Regions from separate parts of the Vibrio sp. QJM3NY_39 genome, predicted to be linked through region 1. Evidence: riboswitches for the same ligand, from Rfam matches in the RefSeq annotation. Region 1 holds a riboswitch; each other region holds the start of a gene.
What was found. A riboswitch is a leader RNA that binds a small molecule or an ion and turns the genes downstream of it on or off. The one in region 1 is predicted to bind thiamine pyrophosphate.
Positions count from the first base shown of each region.

Region 2: linked by a shared signal. The riboswitch ahead of thiC (phosphomethylpyrimidine synthase ThiC) and the one ahead of thiB (thiamine ABC transporter substrate binding subunit) in region 1 are both predicted to bind thiamine pyrophosphate.
Region 3: linked by a shared signal. The riboswitch ahead of thiD (bifunctional hydroxymethylpyrimidine kinase/phosphomethylpyrimidine kinase) and the one ahead of thiB (thiamine ABC transporter substrate binding subunit) in region 1 are both predicted to bind thiamine pyrophosphate.

Region 1 covers NZ_CM173505.1:363,618-366,896, reverse strand. Annotated here, with positions in the region: gene thiP (thiamine/thiamine pyrophosphate ABC transporter permease ThiP) at 1-374, opposite strand, end outside; gene thiB (thiamine ABC transporter substrate binding subunit) at 499-1,491, opposite strand; TPP riboswitch at 1,545-1,664, opposite strand; gene AC3CHU_RS01740 (flavin prenyltransferase UbiX) at 1,708-2,331, opposite strand; gene mpl (UDP-N-acetylmuramate:L-alanyl-gamma-D-glutamyl-meso-diaminopimelate ligase) at 2,369-3,279, opposite strand, start outside.
Region 2 covers NZ_CM173505.1:32,317-35,595, reverse strand. Annotated here, with positions in the region: gene thiC (phosphomethylpyrimidine synthase ThiC) at 1-1,923, opposite strand, end outside; TPP riboswitch at 2,053-2,151, opposite strand; gene crcB (fluoride efflux transporter CrcB) at 2,214-2,597, opposite strand; gene AC3CHU_RS00145 (multicopper oxidase family protein) at 2,699-3,279, opposite strand, start outside.
Region 3 covers NZ_CM173506.1:1,277,424-1,280,702, reverse strand. Annotated here, with positions in the region: gene AC3CHU_RS21610 (ABC transporter permease) at 1-34, opposite strand, end outside; gene AC3CHU_RS21605 (ABC transporter ATP-binding protein) at 102-860, opposite strand; gene thiD (bifunctional hydroxymethylpyrimidine kinase/phosphomethylpyrimidine kinase) at 850-1,743, opposite strand; TPP riboswitch at 1,840-1,951, opposite strand; gene AC3CHU_RS21595 (DMT family transporter) at 2,050-2,967, opposite strand; gene AC3CHU_RS21590 (helix-turn-helix domain-containing protein) at 3,053-3,279, opposite strand, start outside.

The sequences.
Region 1 (3,279 bases):
AATTCAATATCGAAGTTCGCCAGAAATTTAGCTAACCAACCACTGTTGCCATAAATTGCAAGCAAACCAAACACACCGACTAACACAGGCAAAACCAAGGTCGATGCGAACAGCCTTAACAACAGAGCTCGCCCAAAAAATTGCCTGCGACACAAAGCATGAGCAATAGGTATAGCAAAGCCAACACTCAGCACAGTTGAGAGTGTCGCTTGATAAAAACTGAATTTCGTTACGTGCCAATAGTAAGGATCGGACCATACTTGGCTGATATCAAGAGAAGGGGCATTGCTAAGCAATGCCCCAACTGCTGAAACCACAAAGGCGGTAATGAGTATCGCAACCCAGATCCCGACCTTAGGTGTTTTCTTTATCATAAATTGATTTTTTACCGTAAGTGGTTCACTCAGTTAATATCGAACGAACCTTTAAATACAGAAAGTTAGAAAGCTGAGCTTTAGGAAACTCATCTTTAGAAAGTTAAGCTAGAAAGCTAATCCTTTAAAAAGTAAGTGCACTCTGCCATTCACGAATCCATGGCTTACGCTTAGCAGCGATTTCTTCAGGCGTAAAACTCAGAGCTTTCTGCGGTACTGTTAACTGCTCGAACCCTTTGGGTAGCTCGATACCCGTCACTGGGTACATCCAGTTGCCAGTTGGCATCGCCGATTGGAATTCATCACTTAAGATAAACGCCATAAACTCATCGGCCAGTTTTTCATTTTTGCTGCCTTTAACTTTCGCAGCCACTTCCACTTGAGTGTAATGACCTTCTTCAAAGCTTGCAGCTGCATACTTAGAATCACTTTCTGCAATGATGTGGTAAGCAGGAGATGTTGTGTAAGACAAGACTAAGTCCGACTCCCCCTTTAAGAACATAGAGTAAGCTTCAGACCAACCTTTAGTAACCGTAACCGTCTTCTGAGCAAGTTTCTTCCAAGCTGCTGTCGCTTCATCACCGTATACTGACTTCATCCATAGCATCATGCCTTGACCCGGCGTAGATGTACGTGGGTCTTGGTAAATAACCTTGAGGTCGTCACGCTGCTCAACCAGTTCTTTCAAGCTCTTAGGTGGGTTTGCTAGTTTCTCTTTGTTATAGATAAACGCAAAGTAACCAAAATCATAAGGAACAAAGGTGCTGTCGTCCCAGCCGTTAGGAAGTGTCACTGAAGACGTATCAACATTGTGCTCAGCCAATAAGCCCGTCGCTTTCGCTTCAGCCATCAGATTGTTATCTAGGCCTAACACGATATCAGCTTTGCTGTTACCACCTTCAAGACGTAAGCGGTTCAGAATAGATACGCCATCTTCTAGCGCGACAAAGTTCACATCGCAGCCACACTTTTCTTCAAATGCTTTTTCAACGGCAGGACGAGGGCCCCAATCCGCAGCAAAAGAGTCATAGGTATAAACCGTTAGGGTATTGTCTGCAGCAAAGGCAGAAAAAGAGATGGCTGTAGTAACAGCAAGAGTTGTTAATGTAAATTTCACTGGACGCTCTCCATGGTCTGAGCGGCACAGGTTTGAGGGAGGAGAACGGTAGAAGTTGTTCCTAACTCAATTCCTACGCCAGCATTATCTGGTTCAGGTTTACGGGTCCCAAGCACTTGCTTGATCTCAGCTCGCATTCATTATTTGAATGGTTCGCTCCCCGATGAGTGTTCAGAATTGTAATTCGAATTTTAACAATAAGCTATCAAGTTTGGATCAATTACGTTGATCGTAACCCCAACGTGGCACTAAACCTTGCTCGATGCCAAGATGGTCCAAAATGCGCGCCACCATAAAATCGACCAGATCTTCAATCGACTTAGGTTGATGATAAAAACCCGGAGCGGCAGGCATGATCGTCACGCCCATAGTCGATAGCTTATGCATGTTCTCTAAGTGCAGCGTCGAGAATGGCGTCTCACGAACCACCAACAACAGTTGGCCTCGTTCTTTCATGACCACATCTGCAGCACGCTCAATCAGATTATCCGATAAGCCATGAGCAATTGAAGCCAAGCTTCCCGCTGAACATGGACAAACGACCATCTGCTTCGGCGCTGCAGAGCCAGAGGCAACCGGTGAGAACCAATCATCTTTGCCACACACCACCAGCTTTTCGGGGTCACACCCAAGGTGTTTAACCAAAGCTTGTTTCGCTGCATCGGGTCCTGCAGGTAACTTAAGTTCATGCTCGGTCGCCAACACCACTCGCGCAGCCGACGATATCAGTAAATAGACCTGATAATCCGCCGCCAAAAGGCATTCAAGTAAACGCAGGCCATAAGGCGCACCTGATGCGCCAGTGAAAGCGAGGGTTATAGCTTTATCGTGTTTTGTCATGTTCTCAATTACTTCAAAATATAAGATCGTGGATCAGTTAGCCTTTGAGTGCCAACGCATCCAACAGTTTCTGGTGAATACCACCAAAGCCACCATTGCTCATTACCAAGATTTGGTCGCCCGCTTGTGCCTCTGAGACAATTCTAGCAACGAATGTATCCATGTCATCACTTACATGTGCGGGTTGATGGCACGCATCGGCAACATCTTGTACAGACCAATCAATGTTATCTGGTTGGAATAAGTAGGTAGAATCCGCCTGTTTAAGAGAATCAGCCAAGGTTTCTTTATGCACACCACGCTTCATGGTGGCAGAACGAGGCTCTAAAACGGCAATGATTTTTTTCGTATCGACCTTATTACGTAAGCCACCCAGAGTAAGTTCAATCGCTGTAGGATGATGAGCAAAATCGTCATAAACAGAAACACCTACTACCTCACCTTTGAACTCTAAGCGACGCTTGGTATTAATGAACGCCGCCAGTGATTCACATCCTAAGTCGGGTGTAACACCAACATGTCTTGCCGCCGCAATCGCCATCAAGGCATTACTTACGTTATGATCGCCAACCAAATCCCAGTCTACGGTTCCAACACATTCGTCTTGGAAATAGACCTCAAATTTGGAGCCATCTTTAACCAGTTTCTTGGCATCCCAATCGCCAAGTTCGCCGCTCGATTCAGTCTCACTCCAACACCCACGAGAAAGAACATCTTCAATAGCCGTATCTTGCTTCGGTGAAAAAATACGACCATTACTTGGCACAGTGCGAACCAAATGATGAAACTGTCGCTTGATCGCTTCAAGATCATCAAAGATATCCGCATGATCGAACTCAAGATTATTCATGACCAAGGTTCTTGGGTGGTAATGAACGAACTTAGATCGTTTATCGAAAAAAGCACTATCGTATTCGTCGGCTTCAACCACGAAGAACATGCTTTCAC
Region 2 (3,279 bases), 330 kb from region 1:
GCCCACAGCTGGGTGGTAAAGTTCAGAGCCAGTATCACGGAACTCTTGTGATTTCTGACGCATCCCTTCCAACGGGTTATCTAGCATCTTAATCTCGATAGCCTGATCCGCGGCTACTTGTTCGGTGTCTTTCGCATACTCTCGAACTTCTTGAGAAATCTTCATCGAGCAGAATTTAGGTCCACACATTGAGCAGAAGTGAGCAACCTTGCCCGACTCTTGTGGCAGAGTTTCATCATGGAAAGAACGCGCGGTTTCAGGATCTAAAGCTAGATTGAATTGGTCTTCCCAACGGAATTCAAAACGTGCCTTTGATAATGCATTATCTCGGATTTGTGCGCCCGGATGTCCTTTAGCGAGGTCCGCTGCGTGTGCTGCTAGCTTGTAAGTAATCAAGCCAGTCTTCACATCTTCTTTATTTGGTAAGCCTAGGTGCTCTTTAGGGGTGACATAACAGAGCATCGCACAGCCGTACCAACCAATCATGGCCGCGCCAATACCAGAGGTAATATGGTCGTAACCAGGGGCAATATCTGTCGTCAATGGGCCTAAAGTATAGAAAGGCGCTTCATGGCAGTGCTCTAACTGCTCGTCCATATTCTCTTTAATCAGGTGCATTGGTACATGTCCAGGGCCTTCAATGATCACCTGAACATCATATTCCCAAGCCACTTTAGTCAACTCACCTAGAGTACGTAACTCCGAGAATTGAGCCTCATCATTAGCATCTGCAATTGAGCCCGGGCGTAAACCGTCACCTAATGACAGAGCAACATCGTACTTCGCACAGATCTCACAGATCTCACGGAAGTGGGTATAAAGGAAACTTTCTTGGTGATGAGCAAGACACCATTTCGCGATGATGGAACCGCCACGAGAGACAATACCAGTCACACGCTTAGCGGTCATAGGAACGTAGCGAAGCAACAAGCCAGCATGAATAGTGAAGTAATCAACACCCTGCTCTGCTTGTTCAATCAAGGTATCGCGCATCACTTCCCAGTTAAGGTCTTCGGCAACGCCATTCACTTTTTCAAGCGCTTGATACATAGGAACCGTACCAATTGGTACTGGGCTATTACGTAGGATCCATTCGCGAGTCTCGTGAATATTACGACCAGTAGAAAGATCCATCACGGTATCGCCACCCCAGCGAGTCGACCAGACTAGCTTCTCAACTTCTTCTTCAATCGAAGAGCTTACTGAAGAGTTACCGATATTGGCGTTCACCTTCACTAAAAAGTTTCTACCAATAATCATCGGTTCTGATTCTGGGTGGTTGATGTTTGAAGGGATAATAGCTCGACCTTCAGCAACCTCTTTACGCACGAACTCAGGAGTAATTTCTTTCGGCAGGTTTGCACCAAAGTTATGGCCAGGGTGTTGATGGTTAAGCTGCTCATCAGCGAACTTCTGACGTCCCATGTTCTCACGTATGGCAATGTACTCCATTTCAGGTGTGATAATACCCTGACGAGCATAGTGCAGTTGAGTAACACATTGGTTGTCTGTCGCGCGACGAATTCTAGGCAGGTTGCCGTAGCGAAGGTCGTCTAGAGTTTCATCTTCTAAACGTTCTTTGGTGTAAACAGAGCTTACGTCGTCTAACAGTTCCGTATCACCACGCTCTTCAATCCATTGCTCTCGCAACTTAGGAAGACCGCTATACAGGTCTATTTGATGTGTAGGGTCTGTGTAAACACCTGAGGTATCGTAAACTTGAATGGGTACATTAGGTTCGAATACAGGCTCTTTTTTGGTACCACCAACAAGGCTATCAGCGAGTGATATTTCTCGGACAGGGACTTGAATGTCCTCTCGAGATCCTTGGATGTAAGCTTTTTTTGAGTTTGGATAGGGTTGTACGGATAAAGAATCAATGAAATTCTTCGCTTCCAGTCTTGCTTGTTTACGAGTCGACATAGCATTTTTCCTTGGCTTTTAGCCATTATTTATAGGGATAAAAATGCTTGACGGATTAGATGCTACAAGAGGGATCACGGTAAGAAATACAGTTGTGATCTGGAGATAGATCTCTAGAAGGATTCTAGTTAGATATCTACTCTTGTTCCCTTCGCAGGTATTAGCCTGATCAGGTTCAACGGATCCCGAGTTAACGGTCTCAGCCATATGGCACTCCGACAAGTTCGATCGAGTATATAAAAACGGCTTGGATAAACCAAGCCGAGTTGTTAACAAATCGTAAGAAAGTTTTAAGACTTTATCAAAAGTTGGAAGCCGATCCATGCGGCTGAAATACTGAGTACCACGTTGAGTAGCACATTGAGTCCCATCTTAAAGAAAGCGCCCTGCTGCATAAGAAGTACGTTATCCATAGAAAACGTAGAAAATGTAGTCAGTGCTCCTAGGAAACCAAGACCGATGATTTGTCTCCACGGTTCCGTCGCGACCATCTCGTTTTCAAACGCGGCGATGAGCAATCCCATAATCAAAGAGCCAATCACGTTAACAGTCAACGTACCGTAAGGAAAACCACGTCCTAACATCACAACGCATAACTCTGAAATCAAGTAACGTGAACAAGCACCAAACGCGCCACCGATGGCGATAAAACCTAGAATAGATAACTGACCCATTGAATCCTCCCAAACAATAATCCCTATATTCTAGCTTTAACGCCGATAAAAGCGAGGGTAGAAACTAAGAATGCATGCGCAAATATTAAACGTTACAGGTGTCACTTAACTTCAATGTATCCCATTAAACCCGTTTTCATGTGTTCTATAACATGACAGTGGTACATCCAGCGGCCAGGGTTATCTGCAACAAATGCAGCTTTAGCTCGGCCGTTTTTTCCAAGTAACACTGTATCGGTATGGAAAGGCTCTTCAACTTTCTTCCCATCAAGTTCCAATACAGTGAATGTATGACCGTGAATATGGATCGGGTGATGGTATTGGGTGACGTTCTTTAGATCGAATATGTAAGTCTTACCTAACTCTAAAGTCGTCAACGGCTCAGGAATATTGTCTTTGCTCATCCCTTCCCATGCTCTTTTATTAGTAAGCCAAAACTTAGGCATCGATTTCCCATCTTTAGAAACTGGTGATACCGCACCTTCCCACTCGAACACAAAATCGATCTCTTCAGCATTAGCAAGATCTAGATTAGGTACCGGGTTAAGAGGTAACAATGGCAATAAACGCCCTTCAGTAAGGGGGGAATCTACTACCTCGAACTCACATAAAGAGAAAGGAAAGCGGCCCTTCATTTGAAGAACATTAACTCGCTCGCCTACTTTGGGCGCTATCAGTCCAA
Region 3 (3,279 bases), on a different replicon from region 1:
CACTGCTGATCAGCAAACGCATTACGGGATTCATCTGACGAGGAGGTGTAGTGGCAGCCTGTACGTTAGCTGAACGAGCCACAACTTCGCTTCGTGTTAGATCATTCATAATCACGCTCCAACTGATCTAAGATCGCTTGTTGTAACTCAGCACATTCACCATCTAACACTCTTGGTGTGGCCGTGTTGGGCACAGATAAAGACTGAGCATTCGCAGGTGTGCCTTGTAACACATACAAGTTGTCCGCCAAACGCACCGCTTCTTGTGGATCATGAGTGATCAGAACAACGGTTTTACCTTTTAGCAGTTCACACGCTAAGCTTTGTAGCTTATGCCTTGTTACCGCATCTAACGCAGAGAAAGGTTCGTCCATCAGTACAACTGGCTTGTCTTGCATTAAGGTTCGAGCCAAAGCAACACGCTGGCGCATACCACCAGACAATTGATCCGGCATAGTAGACGCGTGATCAGCCAAACCAACCGCAGCTAACAACTCTAGTGCTTGATTGGTTTGCAGTGCTTTATCAGAAGGTGAATTTTGAAAACGATGACTTAGGCAAACATTGTCGATAACCGACAACCATGGCAGTAACAAGTCTTGCTGTGCCATGTATGCGATGCGATCCGTTAAAGGCAATTCATCAGACGTTGCCAATGTGCCCTGCCATTCAACCTTGTTATCTAGCAAGCCTGCCAAATAACGCAATACCGTGGTTTTCCCGCAACCACTGCGACCAAGTAGCACCGTCCACTTACCTGCTTTTAAGCTCAGTGACAGCCCCGATAAGGTCGCGTGCTCGCTATCTCGGTAACGCAGAGTCGCATTGCTGAGTTGAACACCAACCGTATTAACGGACATTACCGTGTCCAGCAAAGAAGTGATTTACAGGCCCATGACCTTGGCCAACTTGCAGCTCATCAGCGTGAGCAATCGCGCGAGAAATGTATTGTTTACCTAGGTCAACAGCTTGAGTAAGCGTGTTGCCTTGAGCCAAGAAAGAAGCGATAGCAGAAGAAAGCGTACAACCCGTGCCGTGGGTATTTTTAGTAGGAAAGCGCTTCGCGCTAATCAGAGCAGATGTGGTTGGCAGAATCAGTAAGTCGTTACTGTTCTCATCCTTCTCTAAGTGACCGCCTTTTAGCAGGACAGCTTTAGCACCTAGTGCGCGTAAGTCTTCAATCATGCCCTGCATTTCGGCTTCGCTTTCAGGGACAGCTTTACCTGTCAGTGCAGCGCCTTCTGGCAAGTTAGGAGTAATGATGTCTGCCAGCGGAATCAGCTCTTGTTTTAGCGTGGTAATTGCCGAGTTTTCTAGAAGAAGATCACCACTGGTTGCGACCATCACAGGGTCAATCACTAAGTGCTTAGGTTGATACTGCTTAATTTTGTCTGCAACGACTTTGATGATTTGCGAATCGGCCAACATGCCGACTTTTACTGCCACGATATTGAGATCAGTAAACACTGCATCTAACTGACTAGCGACATGGTCGAGTGGAATAGGAAAAATGGCGGAAACGCCTTGAGTGTTCTGGGAAGTGATAGCGGTAATCACAGAACAAGCAAAACTACCGGTAGCAGACATGGCTTTAATATCAGCTTGGATACCGGCACCGCCGCCACTGTCTGAGCCTGCGATCGTCAATACAATCGGAGTGTTCGTTCGAATCGAACCATCAGCAGAGTGCTGTGAAACTGAGGCTTTGGGCGTTAAATCTTTTGAAATAGAACTGTGTGTCATTGTCGCTCCTACTATCTTACAAGACGTAGGAGAACGAACACTGATCGAAGGAGAAGTCGCATTAGGCTCATGAAAGTCTTCATGGGTGCAGACGTAGATCGAGTGCTTATAGTTCCCTACGCCAGTGTTAACTGAATCAGGTTCAACGGGTCTCGATTAACGATCTCAGCAAACACCAAATAAGGTATATGCCCCCCGACTATTGATAGCGATAGTAACAGCACTCTCACAACTGAGATACTGATTTTATTCAATTATAAGAATTACACATGAAAAAATTTCAATTAGGTCCAACAAAACAAATACTTATAACGTTCCTTTAGATGGCTTCGACTGTATCAACAAGCACAACACAATCAGAAACATACCTAGCCAGCCTGTAAAAGGAATCAGCTCACCGACAACACAGACGGCAAGCACCGCTGCGACTACCGGTTCAAACAAAGTAAGTAGATTGGCACTACTCGCGGTCACGTGGCGTAAACCAAAACTGAACGCGATATAGCCCAAGCATTGTGGGATTAGCGTCAGATAACTGATGACTAATACGTTAATCTGCGAGGAAAACAGGTTCTCACCAGTAAACCAGAGCGTTGGCAGCAACAGCATCGCACCCAGGCCAAAAATACTGCCCATCGCCGCTTGCGACTTAATCCCTTTATCGATCAGTGCTTTGGTCGCCCAAGAATAAATGGCGTAACACAACCCAGCGAGCAAACCCAAAGCAATACCTAACAGCTTTAGATCATCACCGGATTCATTCGTCGATGAAGATTCTGAAAACACCAACAACCCAATACCCACGACACCAATCGCAAAGCTAGTGAGCCAACGTTTGTTGATGTTGTTATTTTTGCTAATCAGACACTCTAACAGTGCTGAAAAGAAAGGTGCGGTTGCAATCGAAACCACGGTACCAATCGCCACGCCTGATAATTTCATTGAAGAATAGAAAGCTAAAGGATAGACCGCCAAAGCCAAAGCGCTCACTGCCAACAGCTTCTTATTCTGCAAAAGTTTATCAAGGGCTAATAGGATTTTTCGATACGCTAGGCCCGCTTGCATTAGGCCGCCGACACCCATAGAGAAAGCACCAATCGCTAATGGGCTTAGATCAGGCGCAAAACTTGCGGCGGTGCCTGTCGTGCCCCATAAAATGGAAGCAAACAAGATGGCTAAAGTGCCCGTTTGGAATTCGTTAACGCGATTGATGGCAAGATTCATTTCTATTACCCAATTTTCAGTTCTGAAATAGATAATAATGAAGATTGATAAAAGTTAGTTTGCCGAAAGGACGCTATTGTTGTTTCTAAAGACTGTCTTTCATTGAGCCTAGAAACGCCCTTGGAGACATTCCAAAGTGCTGAGAGAAGCGGCGACTGAAAGCAGAAACATCACTATATCCCACATTTTCAGCGATCAATTGAACAGGTAAATCTGTGTGGGTTAACAAGGCTTGAGCTTTCTCCATACGATATCGAGTGATGTATTTAAGCGCACTGATACCCAGGCATTCTTTGAAGCGTTTTTTGAATT